DNA from 2 places in the Solibacillus cecembensis genome. Region 2 is predicted to be linked to the other one. Evidence: riboswitches for the same ligand, from Rfam matches in the RefSeq annotation. Region 2 holds a riboswitch; the other holds the start of a gene.
The links. A riboswitch is a leader RNA that binds a small molecule or an ion and turns the genes downstream of it on or off. The one in region 2 is predicted to bind S-adenosylmethionine.
Positions count from the first base shown of each region.

Region 1 (3,949 bases), on a different contig from region 2:
CCGCATTGGCACCTCGAATTGTGCCAAGTAAAAATTTCGTGAATGGGATGAGTAAAATAATTAATACGATAAATGGAATCGAACGGAAAATATTCACGACTGACCCCGTTAGGAAATGGACGATTTTATTTGCCCATAGCTGATTATCACTCGTTAAAAATAGGACAATTCCGATGATTAAACCAAGTACAAATGTCACGGCGGTTGCGATAACCGTCATATAAATCGTTTCATATGTTGCATCGAGCATCTTTGCCCAATCTACATTCGGAAATAATTGTTCAATCATGTCCAATCACCTCCGTTTGAACTTTATGTTGCGCAAGTACTTCTAAAGCGGCGTTAATTTGGTCATTCGATCCTTCAATATGAACAAACAATGTACCGAGCGGGCCACTTGTCGTATTTGAAATTTTGCCATGTACAATATTCACGACAATATCAAATTGCTTAATGATTTGTGAAATAACAGGTTGCTCTGTTGTTTGACCGACAAAGCCTAGCTTTACAATTCTCCCTGATGGATAGTTGGCTAAAATTTGCTCAAGTGACGCTTGTATTTCTTGTGTTTCTCCAGATATTTGCGCCATAAAGTTTTTCGTAATCGGTGCTTGAGGATTTTGGAATACTTGGAGAACCTCGCCTTGCTCCACTACTTTACCCGCTTCCATTACGGCAACACGGTCACAAATTTTTCGGATAACATGCATCTCGTGTGTAATGAGTACAATCGTCAATCCTATTTTTTTATTTATATCAAGTAACAGTTCTAAAATTGAATCCGTCGTTTCTGGGTCCAGTGCAGATGTTGCCTCGTCACCTAGTAAAACTTCCGGATTATTGGCAAGTGCGCGGGCAATTCCGACACGTTGCTTTTGACCACCTGATAACTGTGAAGGATACGCTTTCCCTCGACCTGCTAGTCCAACAAGCTCAATTAGTTCTTCTACACGTTTTGCTCGTTGTTCTTTTGAAACTCCTGCAATTTCAAGTGGAAAGGCAATATTTTCTTCCACAGTACGCGACCAAAGTAAATTGAAATGTTGGAAAATCATGCTGATCTTTTGCCTTGCATCTCGTAATTTTTTTCCAGAAGCTTTTGAAATATCGTTGCCATTTATAATGACTGAACCAACTGTTGGTTTTTCTAAACCATTTAATAGTCGAATCATCGTACTTTTACCAGCACCACTGTAACCGATAATACCGTAAATTTCACCTTGCTTAATCGATAAGTTTACTTGGTCTACAGCTTTTAGTTCACCGTTTTTCGTCTTATAAATTTTCGATATATTTTGTAAGTCAATCATTTTTTGAACTCCTTTATTTGAAATAACTGATTCGTTATTTGCAAAATACCTTTTTTCGCGCGAGCAGTTTCACTTAATTTTCAAACTGTTTAAAAAACAAAAAAACCTTTCTACGACGACAAGTAGAAAGGTTTTCACATATTTATGTTGAACCGTTCTCTCATCTCTCAAAGTTAAACTTTAAACTTTGTGTGATTTGGCACCTTTTCATCATACGATGCTGGTTGCCGGGCTTCATAGGGCACTTCCCTCCGCCTCTCTTTATAAGAGTAACGCTATTAAGTTTTTTGTTATAAATGATACTCTATCACGTGAAATTAGGAACGTCAATCTTTTTTTAACAATGTATATAAAAAAGGTACGGATTGAAATGCATATATTTTTTCTTGGATTTCCCCATTATTCGCAATGATTAAACACGGGACACTTTCTACCTGCATCTCCATGGCAAAATCACCTAAATAGTTAATATTCGCCTTTCCAATCGGCACATCCGGTAATAAATTCTCAATTACTGTTAACATTTTTGACGCTACATCACATGTCCCACATAGTGGTGTATATAAATAAAAGGCACATTGCTCTCCACTTTGTACCTGCTCTATCCATTGTTCTTTCGTCCATTGATCCATACTACCGTCATCCTTCTTTTACTAAAAATTTCGCATCTTTAAGAAGTTCAATTAAAATAGGCGCTGGTGTCTCAGCCACTTCAATATATTGCTTTGGAATTATTAAATGCTGTGCTTCAGAATAAGTACGATTCATCAACTTGCGCAATTTCTCTCCATTTTTATCAACATCGAACATCGTGACCATTTCATATTGCTCGTACGGCGTTAATAATGCAATTAATTCATCTTCACTTATCGTGCCATTCGTACAAAGTATCACAACGTGTTCAGCTAGTAAAGGGGCAATTTGAAGTTTATCTGACCGCCCTTCTACGATAATACATTTCTCCATTCGGAACCCCTCCAATAGTATTGAAATGAAAAAAAACGCCAAAACCTGCATAAACAGATTTTAGCGTACGGATTATTATTGCTCAGTTAATTGCGTGTATGCGTCTGCATCCATTAATTCTTCTAACTCAGCATCATTTGTTAATTCGATAACAACCATCCATGCTTGCTCATATGGAGATTCGTTAACAAACTCAGGATTGTCAGATAACTCTTCGTTTACTGATACAACTTTACCTGAAAGTGGTGCATATAATTCTGAAACTGTTTTAACAGATTCTACGCTACCGAATGGTTGGTCTTTTGTAATATCGTCGCCAGCTTCTGGAAGCTCAACGAATACGATGTCGCCAAGTTCAGATTGTGCAAAGTGCGTAATACCGATTGTTGCTTTGCCATCCTCAATTTTTACCCATTCGTGCTCTTTAGTATATTTCAATTCTTTCGGTGTGTTCATGAAAATCCCTCCAAGTAATATGTAGTATATTCATGTTCAGTTTGCCATAAATCGTTCGGAAATTCAATATGTTACACGGTTTATTTCCAAGTTTCTAAGAAGTCAGACTCCTTAAATCCTAATGTTAAATTTTTACCATCTGTAACAAGCGGTCTTTTAATCAACATACCATCCGATGCAAGTAATGCTAGTTGCTCCTCTTCAGTCATTGTTTCCAACTTATCCTTCAAGCCAAGCTCTCGATACTTTATGCCAGATGTATTGAAAAATTTCTTCAAAGGCAAGCCACTCGCTTTATAAATCGATTCTAATTCCTCCACAGAAGGTGTTTGTTCAACGATATTTCTATTTTCGTATGTAATCCCATTTTCATCGAACCATTTTTGTGCTTTTTTGCAAGTTGTACATTTTGGATATTGAATCAATTGAATTGTCATGAAAGTGCTCCTTTTTTACAATCTATTTTCCACTATTGTAACGGATTCGCATACACAATTCAAAAATCGGATGCGGCGTCCCACATCCGATTCTCATTTATAGGTTATACAACATACTTAGCAGCTTCAATTAATTTCACTGATGCTTCACGTTTTTTCGGAATTAAGTTGTACGGATTATTACGTGTTAATTTACGTAATGCAGATAAAATCATACGTCCTGCATCCCCTTCAACTGTCGCAAGTAGTGTTTCTTTTGCTTCTTTTTCGATTTCTGCAAATGCTTCTTGGCAGAAAATTTGCGTATAAAGAATTTTTTGTGCCGCCTTTTCTTCACCATCACGCGCGATTGCTTTTTGCGTACGGATTACCGCTGATTCCATTGCATATAATTGGTTCGCAATATTTGCGATGTTCACCAAAACTTCTTGCTCTTGATCTAGTTTAGCACCAAAACGTTGTGCTGCCGCGCCCGCTGCAAGAACCGCAATTTTCTTCGCGTTTTTCACTAAATATTTTTCTTGTTCTAATGCTGCGTCGCCAATTTCTTCAGGCATTAGCATTAATAATTCGTTTTGTAAGTCTTGCGCTACTTGTAATAGCGGTAATTCACCTTTTAATGCTTTCTTCATGAATGTACCCGGTACAATCATGCGGTTAATTTCATTTGTTCCTTCAAAAATACGGTTAATACGTGAATCGCGGTAAATACGCTCTACTTCATATTCAGCCATAAAGCCATAGCCACCGTGTAATTGTACTGCTTCATCTGCCACATAA
Region 1 is NZ_JBNNMF010000022.1:7,017-10,965, reverse strand. It holds gene ACQKIH_RS17305 (methionine ABC transporter permease) at 1-289, opposite strand, end outside; gene ACQKIH_RS17300 (methionine ABC transporter ATP-binding protein) at 282-1,310, opposite strand; SAM riboswitch class I at 1,468-1,580, opposite strand; gene ACQKIH_RS17295 (thioredoxin family protein) at 1,637-1,942, opposite strand; gene ACQKIH_RS17290 (toprim domain-containing protein) at 1,950-2,276, opposite strand; gene gcvH (glycine cleavage system protein GcvH) at 2,352-2,732, opposite strand; gene ACQKIH_RS17280 (arsenate reductase family protein) at 2,813-3,169, opposite strand; gene ACQKIH_RS17275 (acyl-CoA dehydrogenase family protein) at 3,274-3,949, opposite strand, start outside.
Region 1: another riboswitch for S-adenosylmethionine. It lies ahead of ACQKIH_RS17300 (methionine ABC transporter ATP-binding protein); the one in region 2 lies ahead of ACQKIH_RS03260 (O-acetylhomoserine aminocarboxypropyltransferase/cysteine synthase family protein).

Region 2 (3,949 bases):
ATGTTGACGTTCTAATGATTTCGCAATAAATGGAGTTGACATTTCCGATACCTCCTAACAACCTCAGTCACTCATTCTATAATATCAAAATATAACACAAAAAACCTAAGTCATAATGAGTAATATGAAATAATAAAGCATTTAATCATGAAAATAGAGTGAATGAAAAGTACCGAAATTGATTAGTTAAAAAGGCACCTCGCCGAAATGAAAAAAACACCATTTCAACAGAGCGTTAAAATGGTGTGTAAGTTATGCGATTATTTAAACGTAAAGCCTTTTGTTGCAAGGAAGTCTTTCATGAATGGGCGTTTTTGATCGACTAAAAAATCTGCCATTTGCTTTGTCCAATTTGCCATTTTTTGATTAGAAGAGCGGCTTGCATAGTAAGATTCCATCATCGCATCATAGTCAGCTAATAATGTTTCGTACTGATCTACATCATAGCTATTTTCGTGCAACACAGCTGCTACTGGTAGACGAGGTTTTGTTTCATTGCGTTTTGTCGGTGTACCAATCGTCAACGCAAATAATGGGAACACATGCTCAGGCAAATTAAATAGCTCGCTTATTTCAGCAGGGTTATTACGTGCCCCACCAATATAGCAAATGCCGTAACCCATTGCTTCAGCAGCAACTACAAAGTTTTGTGCAAATAATGAAACGTCTGCTACACCAACAAGCAAGTTTTCAGCTGAATCTGTCACAATGTCAACGCCGTGCTTTTGACCGGCCACTTGTAGACGCTTGAAATCCACGCAAAATAAGAAAGAAGCTCCCGCTGTTTTGAACTGGAAATCATTTTTTGATAGCTCACCCAGTTTTGCTTTTTTCTCTTCATCCGTTACCCAAATAACGCTATAGGCTTGGACAAAATGCGAGCTCGCAGCCATTTGCGCCGTTTCGATTAAATCGATAATCGTCTCTTTTGGAATTTGCTCACCTGAATATTTTCGAACCGATGAATGACTTCGTAAAAGTTCTCTTGTTTGCATGTCAATTTCTCCCCCTATGTAAAAATAAATGTAAAGGAACGTTCCTTTAAGCTTATTCTAGTCGATTTATATGCAGATGACTATTGTTAATGCTGTTATGTGCGCCGATAAGGTTTTTTTGCTTGGAATATTATGAATATCAGAAAATTTTAAATTAACTGTTGACGAATGGCTAGAATCTGTTTTATACTGTGAAACAACGATGGAACATAAATCACATACTCTTATCAAGAGTGGCGGAGGGAATAGGCCCTGAGATGCCCAGCAACCAGTGAGTGACGAACTGACTAAGGTGCTACTTCCTACAAGATGCAATTTGCATTTTGAAAGATAAGAGGAGGCAAACTTGCTCATTTGCAAACCCTCTTCTTAACTGAAGAGGGTTTTTTTCATTCAAAAAACTCCTCCTCGATAACACCGATTTCACCATCGAATACTATTTTGGAGGTTATGATTAATGACAAATTTACGACCAGAAACATTATTACTACACGGAGGACAAAAGCCAGATCCTGTAACGGGTGCGATTGCGGTGCCAATTTACCGCTCAACGGCTTATGCATTTAAAGATACTGCTCATGCGCAGCGATTATTTGCATTAGAAGAGGCGGGCAATATTTATTCACGTATTATGAACCCGACTGTTGGTGCTTTTGAAGAGCGTGTTGCTTTATTAGAAGGGGGATCAGCGGCAGTAGCACTTTCATCTGGTGCAGCAGCTATTGCATTTTCTATTTTAAACTTAGCAGGTGCTGGAGACGAGATCGTTGCAGCAGGTTCACTTTACGGTGGAACGTATAATTTATTTGCGACAACATTACCACGCTACGGCATTACGGTGAAATTTGTAGATGAAAAGGACCCAGAAAATTTCCGCAGTGCAATTACAGATAAGACAAAAGCTGTATTTGCAGAAATTATAGGAAATCCAAGCTTAAATGTGTTAGATATTGAAGCAGTAGCCAATATCGCACATCAAAACGGCTTACCAGTATTAATCGATAGCACATTTGCTTCGCCATATGGTGGGAACCCAATTGAGTTTGGAGCGGATGTTGTCATTCATTCGGCTACAAAATGGATTGGCGGTCACGGTACGACAATTGGTGGTATTGTCGTGGATGCAGGGAAATTTGATTGGACACAAGGACGTCATGATGGATTTACTGAGCCAGATACGTCATATCACGGACTTCGTTATGGAATTGACACAGCAGGGGCTGCATTTGCCACAAAGCTACGTGTTCAACTGTTACGTGATTTCGGTCCAACATTATCTGCAGATGCAGCATTTAACTTTTTACAAGGGCTAGAAACGCTTCATTTGCGTATCGTACGCCACAATGAAAATACATTAAAAGTAGCGGAATATTTACGTAACCACCCATTCGTAGACTATGTAAACTATAACGGGTTTGAAGATTTCCCTTCACATGAATTAGCGAAGAAATATTTGAAAAACGGCTTTGGCTCAATTTTAACATTTGGCATTAAAGGTGGACGTGAAGCAGGTCGCCAAGTTATTGACAACGTGGAATTATTCTCACATGTAGCCAATGTAGGGGACGCGCGCTCATTAATTATCCACCCAGCATCTACAACTCACCAACAATTATCAACGGAAGAATTAAAAGTAGCTGGTGTATCTGAGGAGCTCATTCGCTTATCAATCGGGTTGGAAGCAGTTGAAGATATTATTGCAGATTTAGAACAGGCTTTAGCGAAAATAGCGTCTACTTTAGAAGTGGAAACACAAGCCTAATATAATAGAAGAAACTTGCTCGCCTTTCATCATTTCGTTAGGGGGCGAGTTTTGAAAGTTTAATACCTAGTAATTTTATAAGAATTATTGACAATTTTAAAACCAAGTAATAAAATAGGAATTATAAACCAAGTAATGTAAATAATGTTGAAGCATCGTTTAAGTTACTTGGAGATTGCGTACTTGCAAGTAGTGAACCCCCTTGAGCAAGTACGCTATCTTAATAAATGAAAAGGAGTTGTTTGAAATGGGAAATGTATACAGTGCACAAAATGTGGCCGCATATATTATTTATGAACTAAATGATCTAAAGAAATTTGTAAACGCAATGGCAATTCAAGAAATTTTGGCGGATGTTGATATGATGTGGCAAAAGGTGTTTGGAAACTGTGCTTTCTCGGAGACAACTCATCATTTATCAAATTCAAACTATGTTGTGAAGGAAGTAGCCGAGCAGTACAAAGAACATGGGTCAACGCATCTTCTAGAGCCGGCAAAAGAATGGTTTTTAAAATACGGAGAATTTCAACTAGTGCAACGTCCATATGCGATTCCGAACTACACAGCAAAAGAACAGCTACTAATGAAAAAAGTTTTAAGTAATTATTATTTACATAATTTTAATCGTGTGAAATTAGCAGTTTAACCTGTGTTATTAGTATATACGCTAAAATCGTATTTTGACTTCGGGTCAGGATACGTTTTTATTTTTACAAAATATGCTCATTCAAAAGTAGATTTGAATGAAATTTGACCGTTTAGAGAAAACAAATGTCCTTGTAGGAGAGATTTATCTTGTTTTCATGTAATATATAAGATAGAATTTTTATATATAAATTATTGGAATAGTTCGTCTATGTCGTGTTGAACGGGAACACTTGTCACTTGATTCATCAGAAGTGCATATAGATATGTTTTTATAAGGAATTTGGAGGATGAATGGTAATGGCAACAATTAAGGCAGCCATCTTAGGATTTGGCACAGTAGGTCAAGGGATTTATCATATTTTAAACGAAAAGAGGCAGGAGCTCCGCCAGAAGTTGGGCGTGGAGTTGGAAGTTTCAAAAATTTTAGTAACAGATGCAAGTCGCGAGCGCGTGCCAGGAACGCAGCATTTAATGACAGAAAGCATTAACGAAGTATTTGCTGAACAGGGCATACAAGTTGTATTTGAAGCGATTGTCAATGAAG
Region 2 is NZ_JBNNMF010000002.1:320,309-324,257, reverse strand. It holds gene ACQKIH_RS03270 (hypothetical protein) at 1-42, opposite strand, end outside; gene nfsA (oxygen-insensitive NADPH nitroreductase) at 261-995, opposite strand; SAM riboswitch class I at 1,217-1,332, shown strand; gene ACQKIH_RS03260 (O-acetylhomoserine aminocarboxypropyltransferase/cysteine synthase family protein) at 1,453-2,757, shown strand; gene ACQKIH_RS03255 (hypothetical protein) at 3,005-3,403, shown strand; gene ACQKIH_RS03250 (homoserine dehydrogenase) at 3,703-3,949, shown strand, end outside.